Regions from separate parts of the Anoxybacillus sp. CHMUD genome, predicted to be linked through region 1. Evidence: riboswitches for the same ligand, from Rfam matches in the RefSeq annotation. Region 1 holds a riboswitch; each other region holds the start of a gene.
What was found. Region 1 has a riboswitch for cobalamin ahead of ETB99_RS07260 (ABC transporter substrate-binding protein). Riboswitches for the same ligand answer to the same signal wherever they lie in the genome.
Positions count from the first base shown of each region.

Region 2: it holds a riboswitch for cobalamin, as region 1 does, so the genes downstream of both, ETB99_RS08325 (ribonucleoside-diphosphate reductase subunit alpha) here and ETB99_RS07260 (ABC transporter substrate-binding protein) in region 1, are expected to answer to the same signal.
Region 3: it holds a riboswitch for cobalamin, as region 1 does, so the genes downstream of both, metE (5-methyltetrahydropteroyltriglutamate--homocysteine S-methyltransferase) here and ETB99_RS07260 (ABC transporter substrate-binding protein) in region 1, are expected to answer to the same signal.
Region 4: it holds a riboswitch for cobalamin, as region 1 does, so the genes downstream of both, ETB99_RS02840 ((2Fe-2S) ferredoxin domain-containing protein) here and ETB99_RS07260 (ABC transporter substrate-binding protein) in region 1, are expected to answer to the same signal.

Region 1 covers NZ_SDLG01000008.1:18,793-21,939, forward strand. The annotation lists gene ETB99_RS07255 (ATP-binding protein) at 1-1,085, shown strand, start outside; cobalamin riboswitch at 1,153-1,344, shown strand; gene ETB99_RS07260 (ABC transporter substrate-binding protein) at 1,460-2,416, shown strand; gene ETB99_RS07265 (FecCD family ABC transporter permease) at 2,382-3,147, shown strand, end outside.
Region 2 covers NZ_SDLG01000009.1:81,145-84,291, forward strand. The annotation lists gene ETB99_RS08315 (cytochrome ubiquinol oxidase subunit I) at 1-248, shown strand, start outside; gene ETB99_RS08320 (cytochrome d ubiquinol oxidase subunit II) at 263-1,300, shown strand; cobalamin riboswitch at 1,394-1,594, shown strand; gene ETB99_RS08325 (ribonucleoside-diphosphate reductase subunit alpha) at 1,707-3,147, shown strand, end outside.
Region 3 covers NZ_SDLG01000022.1:30,661-33,807, reverse strand. The annotation lists gene metE (5-methyltetrahydropteroyltriglutamate--homocysteine S-methyltransferase) at 1-1,320, opposite strand, end outside; cobalamin riboswitch at 1,462-1,651, opposite strand; gene ETB99_RS12445 (DMT family transporter) at 1,747-2,694, opposite strand; gene ETB99_RS12440 (AraC family transcriptional regulator) at 2,815-3,147, shown strand, end outside.
Region 4 covers NZ_SDLG01000003.1:77,587-80,733, reverse strand. The annotation lists gene ETB99_RS02845 (LacI family DNA-binding transcriptional regulator) at 1-814, shown strand, start outside; cobalamin riboswitch at 898-1,078, shown strand; gene ETB99_RS02840 ((2Fe-2S) ferredoxin domain-containing protein) at 1,217-1,579, shown strand; gene ETB99_RS02835 (energy-coupling factor ABC transporter permease) at 1,576-2,328, shown strand; gene ETB99_RS02830 (energy-coupling factor ABC transporter substrate-binding protein) at 2,325-2,594, shown strand; gene ETB99_RS02825 (CbiQ family ECF transporter T component) at 2,587-3,147, shown strand, end outside.

The DNA.
Region 1 (3,147 bases):
AAATTGGGGAGCTGGCAATGGCATTTAATCAAATGGGGCGGCAACTGCAATTTCACATTAATGCGTTAAACCAAGAAAAAGAGCAATTGGCAAGCATTTTAAGCAGCATGGCGGATGGCGTCATTACGCTCAATCGAAATGGCGAAGTGCTTATTACAAACCCACCTGCCGACCGATTTTTACAAGCATGGTACTACGAACAAGGGCAGCGCGACGATTTATTACCCCTTCCTCCGCAAGTAAATGAATTGTTCAAAAAAGCGGTAACGGAAGAAAAGGAACAAGCTGCCGAAATCGCTTTACAAGGTCGCAATTGGGTCATTGTTATGACTCCGCTATACAATGGTAAAGTTATTCGTGGAGCTGTTGCGGTGCTTCGTGACATGACAGAAGAACGACGATTAGATAAGTTACGTAAGGATTTTATCGCAAACGTCTCGCATGAGTTGCGCACGCCGATTGCGATGTTGCAAGGATATAGCGAAGCGATCGTCGATGATATTGCGGCAACAGATGAAGAGAAAAAAGAACTAGCAAAAGTCATTTATGATGAATCGTTGCGCATGGGACGCCTTGTCAATGATTTGCTTGATTTAGCGCGCATGGAAGCGGGTCATTTAACGCTTCATCACGAACAAGTACCGCTCAAACCATATATAGAGCGCATTATTCATAAGTTTCAAGCGTTAGCGAAAGAAAAAGGAGTTCATTTGCTTGTTGAAATGAACGATGAGCTCATCGTTTCATTCGACCCTGATCGCATTGAACAAGTGTTGACGAACTTAATTGATAACGCTCTTCGTCATACAGATGAAGGCGGGGAAGTGCGCGTCATTGTCGATGCGGACGAAGAAGTAGTACGCATTTCTGTACAAGATTCTGGTTCAGGCATTCCAGAAGAAGATTTGCCGTTTGTGTTTGAACGTTTTTATAAAGCGGATAAAGCACGCACGCGCGGCCGATCGGGTACGGGATTAGGTCTTGCGATTGCGAAAAACATCGTCGAAGCGCATAAAGGAACAATTACTGTTCATAGCAAACTCGGAGAAGGAACGACATTTACATTTACATTGCCATTAAAATAGAAAAAATTTGTTGCTATTAACGATATTTTTCGCTATGATAGAAACGTAAAAATTGTTCGACAATTATATATGTCTGTTGTAAAAAGGTGTCGAACGGGCAACCTAGTAGACTTAATAGGGAATCTGGTGCAAGTCCAGAACTGTCCCCGCAACTGTAAATGCTGACGAAATGAAACGTGCCACTGTACAATTTGTACGGGAAGGCTTCAAAGTAGGATGACGCATAAGTCAGTAGACCTGCCTTTTTGCTTCGTCATTCGCGTCTTCGGGGAGTGAGACGACGAAACGACAAGAGGAGTAATTATCTTTTGTTGTTTCCAGCTCATTCCGTTTGGGGTGAGCTTTTTATTTTTATACATAAAAAAGGGGGAAAAATGATGAAATGGAAACATTACGTATGGCTTCTTGCGCTTTTGTTGACGCTCGGATTAGCGGCATGCAACAATAACGCAGAGCCAGCAAAAGAGACGAAGCAAGAAGCGAAAACGGAACAAGCCGCATTTCCAGTCACCATAAAAGATGCGGTTGGTGATGTCACGATTGAAAAAGAACCGAAAAAAATTGTTTCGCTTATTCCGAGTAATACAGAAATTGCGTACGCATTAGGACTTGGTGACAAAATTGTTGGTGTCAGCGACTTTGATAACTATCCAGAAGATGTGAAAAACAAAGAAAAAATTGGTGGTATGGAGTTTAATGTAGAAAAAATTATTTCGCTTCAACCAGACGTTGTGCTTGCGCATGCATCGAGTGCTCATAACTCTGAAGAAGGATTAAAGCAATTAAAAGATGCAGGCATTACAGTTGTTGTTGTACCAAACGCAACATCGCTCAACGACGTATATGCATCGATTGAACTCATCGGAAAAGCGACAGGAAAAGTGAAAGAAGCGACAGATGTTGTACAACAAATGAAACAAAAAATTGATGCCATCGCTGAAAAGGCGAAAGAAGTGAAAGAAGAAGCGACCGTTTGGGTAGAAGTTTCTCCTGCTCCAGAAATTTATACAGCTGGAAAAGGAACTTTTATGGATGAGATGTTAACGATCATTCATGCGAAAAACGCAGCCGGCGACCAAGAAGGATGGCCGATGTTTACTGAAGAAGATGCGGTGGCGTTAAATCCAGACGTCATTATTACGACGTACGGTTACTATACACCGAACGCTGTCGAGCAAGTGCTCGCTCGCCCAGCTTGGAAAGAAGTTCCTGCAATTAAAAATAAACGCGTATACGATGTTAATTCCGATTTAGTTTCTCGTCCAGGACCACGTTTAGCTGAAGGGGTCGAAGAAATTGCCAAAGTCGTTTATCCAGACATTTTTAAATAACTATATGACTGCATCCATCATTGCAATCGTTGCACTATTATTAGGGATATCGATTGGATCACAATCGATTCCCTTTTCTTCTATATGGGACACGTTGTCGCATCATTTGTTTCATACACCGATGGACGTTCCCGCCACCATTTCGCAAATTATTATTGCGATTCGTGTGCCGAGAGTGGTGCTCGCCTTTTTGATTGGGGCGTCCTTAGCACTTGCTGGTGTAGCGTTCCAAGGGCTTTTAAAAAACGTTTTAGCTGATCCGTATACGATTGGAGTATCATCTGGCGCTGCTGTCGGAGCGGTACTCGTCTTCTTTTTTCAACTTCATTTGTCGTTTCTCGGACGCTTTACGTTACCGATCGTGAGCATTATGTGTGCGCTCGTGACATTATTGTTTGTTTTATTATTTGCTCGACTTGCAGAACGCAATATGGGAATTGAAACGATCGTTTTAATCGGCATTATCATGAATGCGTTTTTCGGCTCGGTTATTTCACTTATGGTTGCCCTTAGTGGTGAGGAATTGCGTCAAGTCATTAGCTGGCTCATGGGAAGCGTCGCGATGCGCGGTTGGTCATATGTTTCTTTATTTGTACCGTTTTTTATCATCGGTTCTCTCGGCTTATTTACACATATTCGCGAGTTAAACGCTTTTTCATTTGGCGAGCGAACAGCAGCAAACATTGGCGTACATGTGTTGCGAAAAAAGTTATGGATTTTACTTAGCGCTT
Region 2 (3,147 bases), on a different contig from region 1:
TTACTGCTGGGCCGCTCGCTCTTCTCGGCATTGAATTTGGCTGGATTTTTGCTTGCACAGGCAGACAACCATGGGTCATTTATCGCATGATGACAACAGCAGAAGCTGTAACACAATCAACAAATTTGGGAACACTTTTTCTTTTATTTACGTCCATTTACGTATTTTTACTCATCGCCGTCGTGCTCGTCTTGCGATCGTATTTTCGCCGCCATCCGATTGAACAACAGTTGTCTATACACATATAGAAAGGAGCAAGATGATGACAGATGAATTAATTGCGATTTCAATTTTATGGGGATTTATTTTTATTTACGCCGTCATGGCGACGATGGACTTCGGAGCAGGTTTTTGGTCGATGGTATATATGAATCGTCCACAAACAAAAGCAACGAAAATCGCAAATCGATATTTATCGCCAACATGGGAAGTAACGAACGTCTTTATCGTCGCCATCGTCGTAGCGCTCGTTAGCTTTTTTCCTGGGGCGACGTTTATACTTGGAACGATCTTGCTTATCCCTGGTAGTATTATTTTACTTTTGCTGACCGTTCGTAGTGCATTTCTCGTTTTTTCGCACGTTGCCCCTAAATATGAAAAAGTGCTCATTTACATTTCAGGCATAAGCGGTTTGCTTATTCCAGCATTTTTAATTAGCGTCTTGCCCATTACACATGGGTCTTTCGTTGAAACAATGAATGGTGTCAGTCGTCTTCGGCTCGATCGTCTATTTACAAGCCCACATGAGTATGCGTTTATTGCCTTTGCGATTACAAGCACACTTTTTCTTTCTTCGCTTTTATTAGCGGATTACTCAAATGAAGCGAATGAAGCGGAGGCATATGCGATCTATCGTCGCGATGCGCTTATTATAGGACCATTCGCCCTTCTCTCCTCGATGTTGATTATGATTACGATGCGAAATGAAGCACGGTGGCTATACGATGGAATGATGTCTCATTGGCCATGGCTTGTCGCTTCCGTCATATTGTTCCTTTTAGCTGGCGGGGCGCTTTTTCTTCCCCCACGGAAAAAGAAACATGGACGCGGAATACCGCGTCTTGCGGTGGTTGCGATCGTTTTACAATATTTTTGTGCGAGCTATGCATATGGGAAAGCTCATTTACCGTATATGATTTATCCGAATGTAACCATTGAGTCGGGATTTACACACCCGAATACGTTTCGTGCCTTATTTTTGACGTATATCGTTGGTTTTGCAATTTTATTTCCAGGATTCATTTATTTTTGGCGGCTGTTTATGAAAGATCGACGCTATGTAGCAAAGGATGAAAAATAATGATTGCAAATGTTGAGATTTTTCGTTATAGTTTTAAACGTAAACCTTTTTTACACAATATATTGTGATGATAAACAAGATAATAACTATATATTGAAACCGACAAGCGAAGGTGTCCAAACGGACTTAATAGGGAATCTGGTGCGAATCCAGAACTGTCCCCGCAACTGTGTGCGCAGACGAAATGGAAACAACACCACTGTATATGTCAGCTGTTTTATGGCGCATATATGGGAAGGAATCCAAAGTAGGAAGAAGCGCAAGTCAGGAGACCTGCCTTCCTTGTATCGTTTCATATTCTTCGGGGATTGAGAAGATGAAACGATGGAAAAAGGCATGCTTTTACCATCGTTTCATCCGCTCAACGAGAGCGGATTTTTTTATTTTCTAGGGGAAGGGATGTTATATGGTGTACATAAAACAACAAACAGAAGTAAATGAAGAAACGACCCGCACATTATTGTTTCATATTTTCAAAGATTTTCCACACTTATCAAGCGAGCGATACATCGAGCGTACGATACGGTCGCTGACGTATACAAAATCATACGATGACATGATGAACAAACTCATTTTAAATGCACTTGACGAAATCACCGTAGAACAACCTGATTGGACGTTTGTCGCAGCACGCCTTTATTTACAACAGCTATACAATGAGGCTGCTATAAATCGGGGTTATGATGTATCCGACACATACCGCTACTTTTATGAGTTACAAACAATGCTCGTTGATCTCGGTATTTACGATCCGTTTGTACTTGAACGATATACGAAAGAAGAACTACAAGAAGCGGGGACATGGATCGATCCGAAAAAAGACGAGCAATTTACATACATCGGATTACGCACACTCGTTGATCGTTATTTAGCGAAAGGATATGACGGAGAAATTTATGAGTTGCCACAAGAACGTTTTTTAACCATTGCTCTTACGCTGATGGTGAATGAGCCAAAAGAAAAACGAATGGAGCTTGTCAAAGAAGCGTATTGGGCGTTATCGAACCAATACATGACGGTCGCTACACCAACGTACGCCAACGCAGGTAAATCTTACGGTCAATTATCGAGTTGTTTCATTGATACAGTCGACGATAGCTTAACCGGCATTTATGAATCAAATACAGACGTCGCGCGTTTATCAAAGGGCGGTGGAGGGATTGGTGTATATTTAGGTAAAATTCGGGCACGCAACTCGGATATTAAAGGATTTAAAGGCGTATCGTCTGGTGTCATCCCATGGATGCGTCAATTAAACAATACCGCTGTATCGGTTGACCAGCTTGGTACGCGACAAGGAAGTATTGCCGTCTATTTAGACGTTTGGCATAAAGACATTTTCTCATTTTTAGACGCGAAACTAAACAACGGCGATGAACGGCAAAAATGCCATGATTTATTTTATGGCGTATGCATCCCTGATTTATTTATGGAACAAGTCGAAAAGCGTGGCGATTGGTATTTATTTGACCCACATGAAGTGAAAAAAGTGATGGGGTGGAAAGATAAAGATGGGAATCCGCTAGGTCTTGAAGATTTTTACGATGAAGAACGAGGGTGTGGTTCGTTCCGCGAAAAATACGAAGAATGTATCAATCACCCAGAGTTAAGTAAAGAACGTGTACCTGCCATTGAAATTATGAAGCGCATTTTAAAATCACAATTAGAAACGGGTACACCTTATATGTTTTATCGCGACGAAGCGAATCGAATGAATCCAAATAAACATGCGGGCATGATTTATTCTAGCAATTTATGTACGGAAATTATGCAAAATATGAGCGCGACTACCGTAACAAAAGAGTATACGCAAGATGGTGAAATTATTATTCATAAAAAGCCAGGCG
Region 3 (3,147 bases), on a different contig from region 1:
TTTCCACTTCATTCGAGCTTGGCGCACGTCGCTCGTTTGTGGGAAGCTTCCAATCGTCGTTGTTGGCAACAGCGGAAGTTGTAAATGTGCTTGTTGTACTTTTCGTCGTTCGTTGTAAGGCACGCGGCTTACCGGAACGGTTTCGGCTGTTTGTTCTTGTTCGTGGTGAAGTTTGGCGAAATAAACGTTTGTTTGTTCATCGTATTTGATTAGCTCGTCGATCGTTACGTTTCCGTTCATATACTCTGTCAACATACGTATTTCATCTAATTTTTCATCGGCAAATGATAAAGCCCCAGCAAGCTCCGTCGGCAATGCATGTTCATGTTTTGTCGTGACAGGAACATGCAGTAAGCTGCAAGACGGTTGAATGATCAGTTGTTCGGCAACGTTTGCTAAATGATGAAGGAGCGTTGCTTTTTGGGCAAGCGAGCTTTTCCATACATTGCGACCGTCTACAATCCCAGCAACTAATATTTTATCTTTCGGAAATCCGTACGTGTTTATGTTTTTCATGTTCTCGCCATCGTCATGCACGAAATCAAGCCCAATGCCTGCGACAGGTAAAGCAACGATTTCACGATAATGCGATACGCTATCAAAATATGTTTGTAAAATAAGGTTTATATTTGGTACATCGCGATGAAAAACTTCATATACATCACGAAATGCATCGACTATGTCATCGTCTATATCTTGAACGAGAATCGGTTCATCGATTTGGACGAATGACACGCCCGCTTCGCTTAGTTGTTTGAATAATTCCACATAAAGAGGAACTAATTGTGCGAGATGTTTGCGCCACTCGTGTCGCGCGTATTGCTTAGAAAGCAAAAGAAACGTAATCGGTCCAAGTAATACAGGCTTTGTTTCTAAATTGAATGTTTCTTTTACAAGCTTGTATTCTTTCAATAGGCGATTATCCACTAATTTCGGCTTCGTTTGCCCGATTTCAGGCACAATGTAGTGATAATTTGTATTAAACCATTTCGTCATTTCAAGCGCATGTTGCCCATTTGTCCCACGTGCCATTGCAAAATATTGCTCAAGCGTATCGTTTATTTGTTGAAATCGCTTGGGAATATACCCAAACATAAATGCGGTATCTAGCACGTGATCGTATAAAGAAAAATCTCCGATCGGAATGAGATCAATTCCTTTCTCAAGTTGTTTACGAATGGAATCGAGTCGAATCGTTTCCATTGTTTTTGTGAATTGATCTTTGTCTATTTGCCCATTCCAAAAAGATTCTAATGTTTTTTTCCATTCTCTTTTTTCACCAATGCGCGGATACCCTACATTTGAACTACGAATGAACAAGTTAAGCACCTCCAGTTATTTATATCCCAATCAAGCAAAAAAACCCTCTTCCAAACAGAAGGAGGGCATAGCTAGCTCGTATTGAGATACATGAAGTGCCTCAAGATCATATGTCCTCACTCCTCCCTATGACGCGTAGGTCGTAAGTGCATACAACAGGCAGGTCTCCTGACTTAGCTTCATCGCTGTTTATCTCCTTCCCATTTCAAATGAAACAGTGGATTGTGATAAACAGCTCTGCATCACAGTGGCGCGACCGTGTTGGACTTTCACCAAACTTCCCTTTTAAGATTCACAGCATGTGTGAACCACCTGTTGCGTGAACTTATTATGTTATTGTATAAAATTCAGAATAAACGAACTTTTTGTTTTTTTCAACAGAAATATTAATGTATTTTTACATAAAACATAAAAATAATGTAGTAATCACCCTAACGTTTGTGAATTTTTTGATTTGTATGCATATTGATGGTCAGCTATGGAGGATTTTTTATTTAATGCTATCAATAACATCATAGTAATAATGCAAGCTGTGCCAATCCATTGAAAAAAACCAAAAGGTTCTTTTAACCAAAAAACGGTTGTTAAAACAGCGGCGAGTGGTTCAATGTTGCCTAATAGGCTTGATTCTTTAGGCGAGAGACTTTGTAAGCTTTCGATATAAAACCAAAATGCAATCATTGTACCGAATATAATAACGAAAATTAAGTATAAGTACGTTTCTATGGTTAAGTGTTTAAAATCCATTTGCCAGGGTGGATGAACAAAGCTTAGTGCTAAGCCGCCAATCACCATGGACCAGCCGACAACGACAAGTGAATGATATTGTTTCAGTAAAGGAACAGCATATAGAGTATAAAATGCTAAAGCGATGCCAGATAAAAAACCCCAAACAATTGCGAGCAGTGGTACAGATAGTTGGGAAACAGAACCGTTTGTTAATAAGAAAAAGCAACCAACTAAGGCGAGCGAAATAGCCAATACATCTCTTTTTGTTATAGTAGCTTGTCTGTGAAAAACGGAGTAAATGATAATCATAACAGGTGCTAAATATTGCAATAATGTGGCGACAGCTGCGTTACCATGTTTAATGGAAGCCATATACGTATATTGAACAGCCAGCATACCGAGCAATCCGAAGGTAATCAATGAGATAACTGCTTTTTTCGTTTTCCAAACGGAAAATATTTGTGTGCGCTCTTCTTTCCTAACAAATTGAACGATTAAAAGTAAAAAACCAGCTACGAGTAATCTTGTCGTTACAAGCCAATCTACATCGATGCCATACTGAAAAAGTTTTTTTGATACAGTTCCCCCAATCCCCCAAAATAATGCTCCGGTGATGACTAAAAATAATCCTTTTTTTCTATTCATGATTCATTTTTCACCTCGGAATATAAAAATAGTACTATGATAGTTTGTATAATAAGACAAAATACATTATAAATCATACAAAGATTGAATAAAAAAATATCACTATATTGAGGTGATAGTGTGCAAATAAAGGATTTTATGGTTGATCGAAATTTAAAAGAATTAACTGAACATCGGACGGTTGCGTTGCCAGTTGCATGTTACGAGACAATTATTAATCAAAACGTTCATGGATATATACCGCTCCATTGGCATGACGAATTACAATTTATTCTCGTTATAAAGGGTCAATCCATTTTTCAAGTTAATGGGGAAAATATCGTTGTTGGAGAAGGAGAAGGGTTGTTTATTAATAGTGGCTGTCTGCATATGGCAAAAGATATGGATGATTCGAATTGTGCTTATATTTGCTTAAACGTTTCGCCTAGCTTTATACTGTCACAAGAACTTTAT
Region 4 (3,147 bases), on a different contig from region 1:
GTTTCAAAACCCGTTTTTCCCAGAAGTCATTCGCGGCATTAGCAAAGCGGTGCATGATCGACAATATGCGTTGCAGTTGTCGACAGGGGAGACGGAAGCGGAAATTTATGAAGGTGTCGTCCATATGGTGCAAGGAAAACGCGTCGATGGGGTCATTTTGCTATATTCGCGTGCGAACGATAAAATTATGGCGTATTTACAAAAAGAAGACGTGCCGTTTGTCGTCATCGGGAAACCGCATAAAAAAGCGGAGGAAATTACACATGTCGATAACGATAACGTGCGTGCGGCACGCGAGGCGACAGAATATTTAATTGAACTCGGTCATGAGCGCATCGCTTTTGTCGGCGGAAACGTCAATCTCATTGTGACGATGGATCGTTTGCGCGGATATGAAAAAGCGTTGAAATCGGCCGGGCTGACGTATCGAAAAGATTACATTGTACATGAAGAATTTTTAAAAGAAGGCGGCCAAGAGGCGATGAAAGGGTTGCTTTCATTGAAAGAACCGCCGACTGCGCTCGTTGTCGCCGACGATTTAATGGCGCTCGGTGTATTAAATACGCTTGCGGAAATGGGGCTAAGCGTACCAGCTGATTTGTCGATCGTGAGCTTTAACAACGTGCTTTTATCAGAAATTTCCCGTCCGCCATTAACATCGGTAGACATTAACATTTTCCAGCTCGGCTTTGAAGCAGCAAGAAATTTAATTCAACAAATCGAAAACCCGAATGAGCCAATTAAACGCATCATTATTCCGCATACGCTCGTCAAACGGTTTTCATGCGACTACTACAAAGCGCCTTCTCAATAGAGGGCGCTTTTTTTGTAAATGGACTAGGCGAGAAGAAAAAAATGGTGTATTATATTCTTAACATTCACGCTCTTTGAAAAAATATATATGATGAGCAAGTACGGTGCATACGTCCGTATGCTTAAAAGGGAAGAACGGTGCAAAGCCGTCGCGGTACCCGCCACTGTGATGGGGAGTTTCGTTGCAATATGCCACTGATTTTTGGGAAGGCGCAACGAAATGATGAACCTAAGCCAGGAGACCTGCCTGCTTGCGATACGTCGGCTGCCTACGGGAATATAGGTGGACGTGCGGAGACGATGGAAAGCAACGGTTGTGAATGCATGATTGTTTGAATATTTCGTTTTTTCTGCACCTCTACCTAGGGGTGCTTTTTTTATTTTGAAAAAAGGGGCGACATATATGGCAACATGGAATTTACAAGGAACGACACATCACATGCTTATTTGCAATGGAGGAAGCTGCATGAGAAAAGGAGGGGAAGAGGTGACACAAGCGATTCGCGATGAAATTGATCGGTTGCAGTTACATGGGCGCGTTCATACGACGCGGACGAGGTGCAACGGGCGCTGCGAAGATGCATGTGTCGTCATCGTTTATCCAGAAGGTGTTTGGTATCGTACGATTGATGAGCAAGTCGGTAGGGATATTGTACGAAAACATGTAAAAGATGGCAAAGTATTGCTTGATTATGTGACGTACACATACGATGGAGGGTTTGTCATACCTGAACATAGCGTTGCGACAAGGGGGAAGGAAAAGTGAAGAAACCGTTGTTTTTTTTCGCTAGTGCGTGCGTAACCATCTATATTTTATTTGCGCTTTCGCCTTCTGTATATGCGATGCACATTATGGAAGGATTTTTGCCTTGGCAGTGGGCGCTCGTTTGGTGGCTGTTATTTTTACCGTTTTTCTTGATCGGTATGCGCAACGTTGCGCGTTTGATGAGGCAAAGGCCCGAAGTAAAGTTATTGCTTGCTTTAGCTACGGCGTTTACATTTGTTCTTTCGGCGTTAAAAATCCCGTCTGTTACAGGAAGTAGCTCTCATCCGACTGGGACAGGTCTTGGTGCACTTTTATTCGGACCGTTCGTGATGACGGTCATTGGTACGGCGGTGCTATTGTTTCAAGCGCTTTTACTTGCGCATGGCGGAGTGACAACACTTGGTGCGAATGCGTTTTCCATGGCTGTCGTTGGTCCGCTCGTTGCGTACGTCTTGTTCGTTCTATGTAAAAAGTGTGGAATATCGCTGCGCATTTCCGTCTTTTTAGCGGCGATGATGGCTGATTTGGCGACATACGTCATGACGTCGTTTCAACTCGCCCTAGCATTTCCAGATGTGACAAGCGGCGTATGGGGCGCATTTTTAAAATTCGCTTCCATTTTTGCGGTGACACAAGTACCGCTTGCGATCACGGAGGGACTTCTTACCGTCGTCGTATGGAACTTTTTGCATACGTACTCGAAGCGAGAGTTAGACGTGTTAAAGGAGAGGGGGGTGTCTTTCAAATGAACAATCGTATATTGTTGTTCATTGCTGCATTGTTGATCGTGTTGCCGCTATTTATTGTGAAAAATACGGAGTTTGCTGGGGCTGATACGCTTGCGGAAGAAATGATTCAACAAATCGCCCCGCATTATGAACCGTGGTTTCATGTTTTATTTGAGCCGCCAGGCGGTGAGGTAGAGACGTTACTATTTTCGGTACAAGCAGCGCTTGGTGCGGGAGTGATTGGATATATTATCGGGCTATATAAAGGGCGACAGCGAAATGGTTAGTTGGCTTGATGAATGGGCTTACCGAAACAAGCTTGCTAAATTAAATGTCACATTTAAATTGATGCTTACGTGTATGTTACTCATATGGGCGTTATGTGGAACGAATGTCGTTCGCTGTATCATTATCGTTTGGCTATTCGTCTGGCTTCTTTATCATGCGCGCTTACCTTGGCGTGTTTGTGTTCACTTTTTTATTGTTATGGTTCTTATCATGATCGGAAGCTGCGTGCCACTTCTTTTTACCGTTGATCGGACGATTCATTTTGTCAGCGAAAATATGGCGGAAGTGGCGACGATTTGCTTGCGAGCATTGGCAAGTTCGTTTACTCTCTTTTTTCTCGCGATCACAACGCCGTTTTTTCGCATTGCTCATGCATTAAGCAAATGGCACGTCCCGAAAGCATTTATTGAGCTATTGTTGTTGACGTATCGCTTCATTTTTGTGTTAGAAAAAGCAGCGATGCAATTGTTTATGACGGTGCGAATAAAAAATGACGAACGAAGTTGGCACCTCGCCTCACTTGCTGTTGCACAACTGTTTCGCCAAACGATG